2 regions of the Streptomyces sp. NPDC001549 genome follow, and region 1 is predicted to be linked to the other one. Evidence: riboswitches for the same ligand, from Rfam matches in the RefSeq annotation. Region 1 holds a riboswitch; the other holds the start of a gene.
The links. A riboswitch is a leader RNA that binds a small molecule or an ion and turns the genes downstream of it on or off. The one in region 1 is predicted to bind guanidine.

Region 1 (4,770 bases):
GCCCGGTGGGACTCGAACCCACGACACACCGGACCTAAACCGGCGCCCTCTGGCCAGCTGGGGTACGGACCCGTGCGACCACCTTACTGGTCGACGGGGGTCCGTTGCGATGGGATGGCCGACCTTGATCGTTTGGCGAAGGTCGGCGTCTGGCTGTGGCAGGAGGGGCACAAGTAGCGGAGGTTCTCCCGGCGGTTGTCCAGCCGGTCACCGTTCACGTGGTCGATCTCCAAGACGAGTCTCTGGCCGCGCCACACGTCCCCAATGCCACACTCCGTGCATACATGTGGCACCCCGAGGTCGTCCAAGGCTCGACGCAGAGTCGCGGTCTTGGTGCGAGAGGAACCGACTTCGAGTCGCCTCAGGATCTCTGTTGACGACTTGCGTGCAGGGGAGGGGCGGCCGACGGCGTGCCCCTGGCCCGTGAAGTGCGCTGTCGACAGCCCGTATTCCTCGATGCTCCGTCTGGCTTTGGAGCGTGCGGCGCCGTCGAAGGGGTGGTGGCCGAGGGTGCGCATGACCCCAGCCATGTTCTTCGAGTCGGCGACCGCGGGTGCGATCTCCTCGTAGGCGAAGAGGCGGCGTGACGAAGTGCCTCGACGGGGGAAGTGCGACGTGTCTATCCCGAACCGTTCGAGGAGCTTGGCGATATGGACGTGGGCGCTGTTGTACGGCTCGACGCCCATGTGAGTGAGCATCCCCGCGATGCTGTCCGTGTGGGAGGCTGCTTCCCGTAGCCGCTCTTCTGTGTAGCGCTGCCGGACCCGGACGGGAAGTGGCTCGTCGACGAAGTGGGATGTGTCGATGCCGTAGTGAACCAGCCTGTCACGCACGTACCGCCGAGGGCCGGCCAGCAGTGGGGCGTCGAGCCGTCTCAGGAGGTCGACCAGGCTGGTGGCCAGCGGCGCGGTTCGGCTCAGCAGCTCCCGGGTGTACCTGACCTCGCTCACGCAGCCCTCCTCACCTTACGGCCGCGGTACGTGTCGGTAGCCGCATGGCAGTTGGGGCAAAGGATCCGAAGGTTTTCCCGCCGGTTGTCCCACCACTCGCCATTGATGTGATCGACCTCGTGCCGAAGCGGTTTGTTGTTCCACTCCGGACCGACCCCGCACTCGGCGCATTCCTCAGGAACGCCGGCCTTCAGCAGCTCCCGTCGCAAGCGATCGCCAGGGACTCTGCCGTCCTGCGGATCTCTGACGGAGAGCGTCGGTCCCAGAGCTCCCTTGGGGCGAGGCTTTCGGGTGGCGACGAAGTGCGATGTGTCGATGCCAAGAGTCGAGATCCGTCGGGCGATGTGCGTCTGGTTGCCTCCGACGTTGCTGATGCCGAGGCGGCTGACCACCTCTGAGATGGATGTGGACCCGGAAACGACTTCCCGGAGCCGTTCCTCGGTGTGCCGCGCCCATTTCGTGGGGAAGTGGGAACAGTCGATCCCTGATTCCCGCATCTTCGCCCGCAGGTAGCGCCTGCTGCCGCTGCTCGGTGTGCCGCCGCACCAGCGGACGGCGTCGTCCCAGTTGTTCGTCTCGCGGGCCGCGGCTTCCAGCAGCTCTCGGGTGTATCGGACCGCCATTGCCTTCTCCTCCCGGCCGCGCGTGCGGCCCTCGTACGGAGCAACGGCACCGGAAGGCGGACGGTCACGGGCTTTTGCGTCCGATAAGCGGAGCGGCCCGCACCGGTTGGGGTGCGGGCCGCTTGCGGACGAGAGGGCCGGGCTCAGAGGCCCAGGTCCTTGATGATCTTGGCTACGTGGCCCGTGGCCTTGACGTTGTAGAAGGCGTGCTCGACCTTGCCCTCCTCGTCGACGACCACCGTGGAGCGGATGACCCCGGTGACCGTCTTGCCGTACAGCTTCTTCTCGCCGTACGCGCCGTACGCCGTCAGCGTCTCCTTCTCCGGGTCGCTGACCAGGGTGACCTTCAGGTCCTCCTTCTCGCGGAACTTCGCCAGCTTCTCCGGCTTGTCCGGGGACACGCCGATGACGTCGTAGCCGTGTCCCGTCAGGAAGGACAGGTTGTCCGTGAAGTCGCAGGCCTGCTTCGTGCAGCCCGGGGTCAGCGCGGACGGGTAGAAATAGACGATCACCTTGCGGCCCTTGTGGTCGGCGAGCGAGACCTCGTTGCCGTCCGCATCGGGCAGGGTGAAGGCGGGGGCGGTGTCGCCCGGCTGGAGTCGCTCGCTCATCGTGACACTCTCCTCGGGAGGGGATCGGTATGCCATGAGACTAAGCTGACAGACTGTTCATGGCGGACTACGCCCCACACGACCACGACGACGACGGAGGCAGCGCGGTGCCGGAAGCCAGGACCCCCGCACAGATCGAGGCGGACATCGTCCGCCGCCGTGAGCAGCTCGCCGAGACGCTCGACGAGATCGGTGTGCGCATGCACCCGAAGACGATCATCGGGGACGCGAAGGCGCGGGTCGCCTCGACTGTCGACCAGACCGCCGGGCGGGCCTTCGCCACGGTGAACCGGATCGTGACGGATCTGCGGGACGGTCTGCGTCACGACGACGGGTCTCCGCGCGTCGACCGGATCGTGCCCGTCGCGCTGGTCGCGGTGAGCCTGGTCGGGCTGCTCGTGGTGTCGGCGCGCCGCAAGCGCGGATGACCCTGAGCGGTACGGGACGGGCGCGGGCAGGTAGGTTCGGGGCGTGAGCGAGAACACCACCCACGACAAGCTGCCCATTCGCATGCTGCACGACCGCGTGCTCGTGAAGTCCGATCTGCCGGAGGGCGAGCGGCGCTCGGGCGGCGGCATCCTGATTCCCGCGACGGCCGCGGTGGGCAAGCGGCTGGCCTGGGCCGAGGTGGTCGCGGTCGGGCAGAACGTCCGGACGGTCGAGCCCGGTGACCGGGTGCTGTACGACCCCGAGGACCGTGCCGAGGTCGAGGTGCGGGGCGCGACGTACGTGCTGATGCGCGAGCGGGACCTGCACGCCGTGGCCGCGGAGCGGCTGGAGGGGTCGGAGGACTCCACCGGGCTGTACCTCTGAGGCTGTGAGCAAGGGCTGGTGGCCCAGGTCACCGGCCCTTTTCGCTGCCCTTTGCTACGGTGGAGGAGAACCCGACGAGACGCGCCGTACCGGGTACGACAAGACGACGCACCCCGTATCGCTCGATGTCTCGGAGGTGCCGTCATGGCATGGGTTCTTCTTCTCGTCGCCGGTCTGCTTGAGGTCGGCTGGTCGATCGGCATGAAGTTCACCGACGGTTTCACCCGGCTGTGGCCCAGTGTGTTCACGGGTGCCGGGATCGTCGCGAGCATGGTGCTGTTGTCGTACGCCGCGAAGACCCTGCCCATCGGTACGGCGTACGGGGTGTGGGTGGGCATCGGTGCCGCCGGCGCGGCCGTGCTCGGTATGGCGGTGCTGGGTGAGCCCGTCACCGCCGCCCGGATCTTCTTCATCTGTCTGCTGCTGGTCGCCGTGGTGGGGCTGAAGGCGACCTCCGGTCACTGACCTGGCCGGAGGCCCGACCCGGTCACTCCAGGAACGCCGACGGCGGGCGCAGGCCGTCCGCCGGGCCTCCGTCGCTGCCTTGTGCGCTGCCTTGTGCGCTGCCTTGTGTGCCCTGGGTGGTGCCGCCCTGGTTGCCGCCCTGGGTGGTGCCGCCGTTGTCCTGGCCGCCGTTGTCCTGGCCTCCGTTCACCGGGCCGCCGTTGTCCTGGCCGCCCTGGTTCTGGCCTCCGTTGTTCTGTCCGCCCTGGTTGCGGCCGCCGGCCGGGTTCGACGGGGAGGGCCGGGCGGGGCGCTCGGGGGCGCTGGGCGAGGGTTCGCCGGGGGGCTCCTGCGGCGGGTTGGATTCCGGGCTGGGCGGTGGCGGGGGCTGTGCGCCGCCGGGCTGGAGTTCCAGGTCGAAGTCGACGGGGTCGGTGCCTTCCAGCGCGGTCTTGGTGTAGGCGGCCCAGATCCGGGCGGGGTAGCCGCCGCCGCCGATGCGGGCCTCGCCGAGGGCGCCGTAGAGGGATTCCAGGGTTCCGGTGTCCGGGTCCTGGCCCATCATCGAGATCACGGTGACCAGGTCCGGGGTGTAGGCGGCGAACCAGGCCGAGCGGTCGAGTTCGCCGGTGCCGGTCTTGCCCGCGGCCGGGTGGCCGGCGGCGAGGGCGGCCGTACCGGTGCCGTTGTCCACGACGCTGACCAGCATGGACGTGGTGGTGTCGGCGGCTTCGCGGCTGATGGCCTGGGTGGGGGTGCGCTGGGGGAGGCCGATGGTGTCGCCGCCCTTGGTGATCTTCTCCAGGAAGGTGTAGGGGGTGCGGCGGCCGTGGTCGGCGAGGGTGGCGTAGGCCTGGGTCATGTCCAGGACACTGGCCTGCAGGGTGCCGAGGGCCATGGCCGGGCCGGGTACGAAGTTGGGGGTGTTCTCGGGGATGCCGAGGTCGATGGCGGTCTTCTTGACCTTGGCGGTGCCGACGTCGACCGCCATCTGTGCGTACACGGCGTTGACGGAGAGGTCGGTCGCGGTGTTGACGGTGATGTTCCCGTAGGAGACCTGGCCCTCGTTCTCGGGGGCGAAGTGGATGCGGCCGCCGGCGACCGGGCGTTTGTTGTCGCCGCTGTAGATCGTGTTCGGGGTGATGCGGCGGCCGTCCTGGGTGCGGGAGCCGTTCTCGACGGCGGCGGCGAAGACGAAGGGCTTGAAGGCGGAGGCGACCTGGTAGTCGTGCCGGGTCGCGTTGTTCACGTACTGCCTGGTGTAGTCGATGCCGCCGTACATGGCGAGGACCTTGCCGGTGGCCGGGTCGATGGAGACGCCGCCGGCCC
Region 2 (4,770 bases), on a different contig from region 1:
TCGTCGAGGCGACCCCGGTCGCCGAGCTGGCCGGCGTGTGGGTCCACGAGGTGGCGCACCTGCTGCGCGACCACCACGGCCGGGCCGAGCGCCTGCCCGCCGCCGACCAGGGCGACCCGGTCCGGGTCAACATCGCCCAGGACTGCGAGATCAACGACGACCTGCTGGCCGACGGGCTGGTGCTGCCCGAGGGCCGGATGGAGCCCAGGCTCTACGGCCTGCCCGCGGGCGGCCTGTTCGAGACCTACCTGCCGGCGATTCCCCCGACGCCCCACGGGCCGGACTGCGGTTCCGGCGCGCACGGCACGCCCGGGCCCTGGGAGCTGGGCGAGGACGGCGGCCCCGCCCGGGTCGGCCCGGTGGAGGCCGAGGCCCTGCGCCGGCAGACCGCCGAGGCCGTACGGGCCCACCGGCGCACCCGGGGCCGGGTCCCCGAGGGCTGGGCCCGGTGGGCCGAGGAGCTTCTGGAGCCCTCCGTCGACTGGCGCCAGGCTCTGGCGGGAGCGGTCCGCGAGGCCGCCGCGTGGGCGGCCGGCGCGGTGGACTACACGTACCGCCGCCCCTCGCGCCGGACGCCCGCGCTCGGCGGCCGGGTGGTGCTGCCCAGTCTGCGCAGGCCGCTGCCGCGGGTGGCCGTCGTCATCGACACCTCGGGATCGATGGGCCCGGACGAGCTCGCGGCCGCCCTAGCCGAAGTCACCGGCGTCCTGCGGGAGGTCGGCGTCGGCGGGAACCGGGTCGCCGTCCTCGCATGCGACGCAGACGTGCATGCCGTGACCCGGGTGCGCAGTGCCGGCGAGGTGACCCTGGCCGGTGGCGGGGGCACGGACATGCGGGTCGGCATCGGCGCGGCCCTGGCCCTGCCCGACCGGCCGAACGTCGTGATCGTGCTGACCGACGGGTACACGCCGTGGCCGGACGAGACACCGTCCTGCCGGCTGATCGCCGCACTGATCGGCAACACCCCGCCCGCACCCCCGTCCTGGGTGGAGACGGTACGCGTCGACCTGACCACGTGATCGCGGCCGCGCGCGTCAGGAACACACGCACCAGGGCAGATCGGACGATCGGGAACGGCAGCGGAAAGTTCGCCGCCACCAAGTGGCGTGTCTCCGGCGGGCTTTGCCGGTGCGGCACCGGCGGGGAAAGCCCCGGTCCCCTGTCGGTGGCAGGCGGGTGCCGCTCGTGCCGCGCCAATGCCCGTACGCACGCCTGATGTTGCCGGATCGGCATGGCCGGCGCGGCCCTCGACGACACCTCTTGTCACCCTCTGTGTTTAACAGCCCGCTAATCGGTAACAAAATGTAGTGACAGGCAGTCAATACTCGACGAAAGGCAGGACCATGAACCTCGTCAACGTGCTCATCCTCGTCGCGGTCCTCGCACTTGTCGGCCTTCTGATCGCGGCCCCCAGCGCCACCGTGCGGCGCAACCCGTTCCCGGGCCGCCGGCAGCGAGCCGACCACCGCCGCTCGGGTGCGCCCCGGTCGACCCGGGTACCCGGTCAGCGGGGCATCCAGCACCACGCGCCCTGACCCGGGCCCGTGCCCGCCCCGGCCGCCCGGCGCGGACCGCGGCCGCACACCCCCGTCCTCAGGCCGGCGTCCGGCGGCCGGGTCGGTGGGGGGTGAGGTACTTCACCGCGGGGTGGTGCCCCCGGATCGCGGAGCGCGTTTGCTAGATTGTCCGGCGGCCGGTCCACGGCCCCGGACGAGATGCGCCGTACCCGGTTACGCACGACGACGCGCGAGGTGCCGCACGAGCGGCGCCGTCCGCTGTCCGCACCCGGGCAGCGTCCTCGTCGAGCAAGATGGGCCGTACGTCATGACCGTGCCACTCACCCGCAGCCTGTACCGGACGACCGCGCACGCCGCGGGGGGACGTACCGGATCCGTCCGCACGGACGACGGACGCCTGGACGTCCGCCTCGCCCCGCCGCGCAAGAAGGTGCCCGGCACCACCAACCCCGAGCAGCTGTTCGCGGCCGGTTTCGCCGCCTGCTTCACCTCCGCGCTCGCGGAGGTCGCCGCCGGGTTCGGGGCGGATGCCTCCACCGCGCGCGTGGCCTGCGAGGTCCAGCTCGGCACCACGGACACGCCCGCCGGCTACGGCCTCGCGGTGGCGCTCACCGTCAGCCTGCCCGGGTGGCGGGCGGCGGACCTCCAGCCCCTGCTGCACCGGGCGGACGCGGTCTGCCCGTACTCGCAGGCCGTACGCGGCAACGTACCGCTGACGCTCCTGGCCGTGGACGAGCCGGCCGAGGCCGCCGAGGCCGCCGCCGATGACCGCGCCTGAGCCGGGGCCGGCCGGCCACGTCCCGGACGGCCCCGGAGTCCCGGTGCCCGAGCGCGGTGCCTGGCTGCGGCGCGGCATCAGCCGCAACGGCGGACCCCTCGTCGAGGACCGCGAAGTGGTGTGGCTGCAGGCCGGTTCGTACTACGCCGACAGCCGGGGCTTCGCCGGTACGACGTCCTTCGACGGCTCCCAGGTGCACTTCCACCACCTCACGGGCGAGCCCGGCGAAGACGCCGGCACCCTCCGGTGGGACGGTGCGAACCTCGTCGAGCGGGGCACCAATCCGGACGGCAGCACCTTCCTGGAGGTCTGGACGCCGCTGCCCGCCGCCGACGGCGCCTGCGGCTCGTGGTCCGGCCCGGACCACCACGTGGTGCGCGTCGGCCGCCACGTGGTGCATGTCGATTCCCGTGCCGGTGCGTACTGGCGGCTGTAGCCCGGGCAGCCCGGGGCGACGGCGCGCCGTCAGGGCAGGAGACCCGCCGGGAGGTATTCCGCGTACTCCGAGGCCGGCCGGCCGGTGGCCTGGCGGACCAGGTCCTCGATGGGGTCGGACGCCTCCTCCGGCGCGGGCGTGCCGAGGCGGTCGGCGACGTCCTTGCGGAGGGTCGGGAGCAGGGCGTAGAGGTGGTCGCCGGGGCAGGCGGTCGCGTTGAAGTCGCGGTGGCCGTAGATTTCCGACGCGGGCAGTCCGTACTGGTCGCAGATGTGGGCGCACAGGTCGGCCAGGGCCGCGAACTGGGCCGCCGGCGGGTCCTGCGAGGTGTACGTCCCCTCGTTCTCGATGCCGATCGACACGGTGTTCTGGCCGACGCAGTGTGCCGCCCGCACCTGGCGGGTGCCGGTGCGCAGCTCCGCGAGGCTTTTGTGGCGTCCCTCCAGCACGAAGGCCCCGCGGCTGACGGTGAAGTGCTGACCCGTGTCGATCCAGCCCTGCGCGTCCATGTGGTACGTCTGGATCGCGCGGGCGAGGGCGAAGGCGCGCTGCTTCGTGTAGTCCGTCACGTTCGCCGTCGCCGTGTGGTGGACGATGATCCGCTCCGGGCGGTTGTCCAGGACGACGACGTCTTCGGACGCCGCCCGCGCACCCCAGGCGGCACAGCCGATGATGTCCGGGGTGGCGGCGGCGTACGCCCGCCCCGCCGCGGCGAGCGGCAGTGCCGTGGCGGCCGCCAGGGCGAAGGCTCCGGTGAGGACCGACCGGCGGGTGTACGGGGCCGCGGCGCGCGCGGGGGGCTGATGCAGTGCGGAGAAGGTCATGCGGCGCCATTGAAGGGGACTCCACCTCCACCGGTCGCGCAGACACACCGCGCAACCCCCCGGACGTACCACCGCCGGTGACCCTGCCGGGAGCCTTCGCCGGCGCCGGATCCCGGGCGAGGACGGCGGTCACCCGGAGCCAGTACGGGCGCCTACGGAGTCCCGCACCGCATGGCAACGAACCACAGGCCCCCCGCACGCGGCAGGTCCTCGCCTTTCCACTCGGTCCGTGTGGTCACTGCGCACTCGCAGCAGGGCGTACGACGATCTCGTTGACGTCGACCTCGGCCGGCTGGGCAACGGCGTAGGCAATGGCTTCGGCGATGGCGGACGCCGGCAGCGCCACGGCGCGATAGGCCTTCATGGCCTCGCGCGCGGCGGGATCGGAAATCCCTTCGGCCAGCTCCGACTCGGTCACGCCCGGGGAGACCAGAGTGACCCGGACGGAGCCGTCCGACTCCTGGCGCAGCCCTTCGGACAGGGCACGGACGGCGAACTTGGTGGCGCAGTAGACAGCTGCGGTGGGCGACACCTCGTAAGCGCCGACGGAGGCGACGTTCACGAAGTGCCCGCCGCCCTGGGCGCGCATCACCGGCAGGGCGGCGGCGATCCCGTGCAGCACACCCCGCACGTTCACGTCGATCATCCGGTCCCACTCGGCCACCTTCAGCGCGTCCAGCGGCGAGAGCGGCATCACCCCGGCGTTGTTGACCATGACGTCCATTCGGCCGTAGTGCTCCCGGGCGGCGGCCACGAAGGCCTGTACATCGGCAGCGTCGGTGACATCCAGCCGCCGGAAGGCCGCCGTACCACCTGCCTCGTTGATCTCCCGGCTGAGCGCATCGAGCCGATCGCTGCGGCGCGCGCCCAGAAGCAACTGGTGGCCATCGGCAGCGAGCCGCCGAGCCGTCGCCTCCCCGATCCCGCTGCTGGCTCCCGTAATGGCCACGACCTTGGCTTCGTTCCTCATACCTGCCCTACTCCTCGCTCGAAGCGGATGACTCCGCCCGACCGAGTCTGGACAAGCCGCGGCCGACCGACCAGGACGCACCGCACCCTGGCAGCACGCCTCCCCATCCTTTAGGGGATGTCTTTTCGATGCTCCAGGCCGCACAGGCGAAGGCCGATGCTGCAGGAGACATCGAGTGGCTGGTGTCGGTCGACTCCACCATCGCCCGCGCCCGCCAGCACGCGGACGGTGCCCGAGAAGGGGGC

Region 2: linked by a shared signal. The riboswitch ahead of ACFY04_RS12555 (Ohr family peroxiredoxin) and the one ahead of ACFY04_RS04710 (multidrug efflux SMR transporter) in region 1 are both predicted to bind guanidine.

Annotation. Positions count from the first base shown of each region.
Region 1 is NZ_JBIAVJ010000002.1:392,397-397,166, reverse strand. It holds tRNA gene ACFY04_RS04740 (tRNA-Leu) at 1-72, opposite strand, end outside; gene ACFY04_RS04735 (HNH endonuclease) at 84-950, opposite strand; gene ACFY04_RS04730 (HNH endonuclease) at 947-1,573, opposite strand; gene bcp (thioredoxin-dependent thiol peroxidase) at 1,717-2,184, opposite strand; gene ACFY04_RS04720 (DUF3618 domain-containing protein) at 2,292-2,612, shown strand; gene ACFY04_RS04715 (co-chaperone GroES) at 2,656-2,997, shown strand; guanidine-III (ykkC-III) riboswitch at 3,041-3,110, shown strand; gene ACFY04_RS04710 (multidrug efflux SMR transporter) at 3,142-3,462, shown strand; gene ACFY04_RS04705 (transglycosylase domain-containing protein) at 3,485-4,770, opposite strand, start outside.
Region 2 is NZ_JBIAVJ010000006.1:65,968-70,737, reverse strand. It holds gene ACFY04_RS12565 (VWA-like domain-containing protein) at 1-1,019, shown strand, start outside; gene ACFY04_RS12560 (hypothetical protein) at 1,344-1,535, shown strand; guanidine-III (ykkC-III) riboswitch at 1,687-1,749, shown strand; gene ACFY04_RS12555 (Ohr family peroxiredoxin) at 1,825-2,295, shown strand; gene ACFY04_RS12550 (hypothetical protein) at 2,282-2,731, shown strand; gene ACFY04_RS12545 (peptidoglycan recognition family protein) at 2,761-3,555, opposite strand; gene ACFY04_RS12540 (SDR family oxidoreductase) at 3,791-4,525, opposite strand; partial or broken gene ACFY04_RS12535 (transposase) at 4,654-4,770, shown strand, end outside.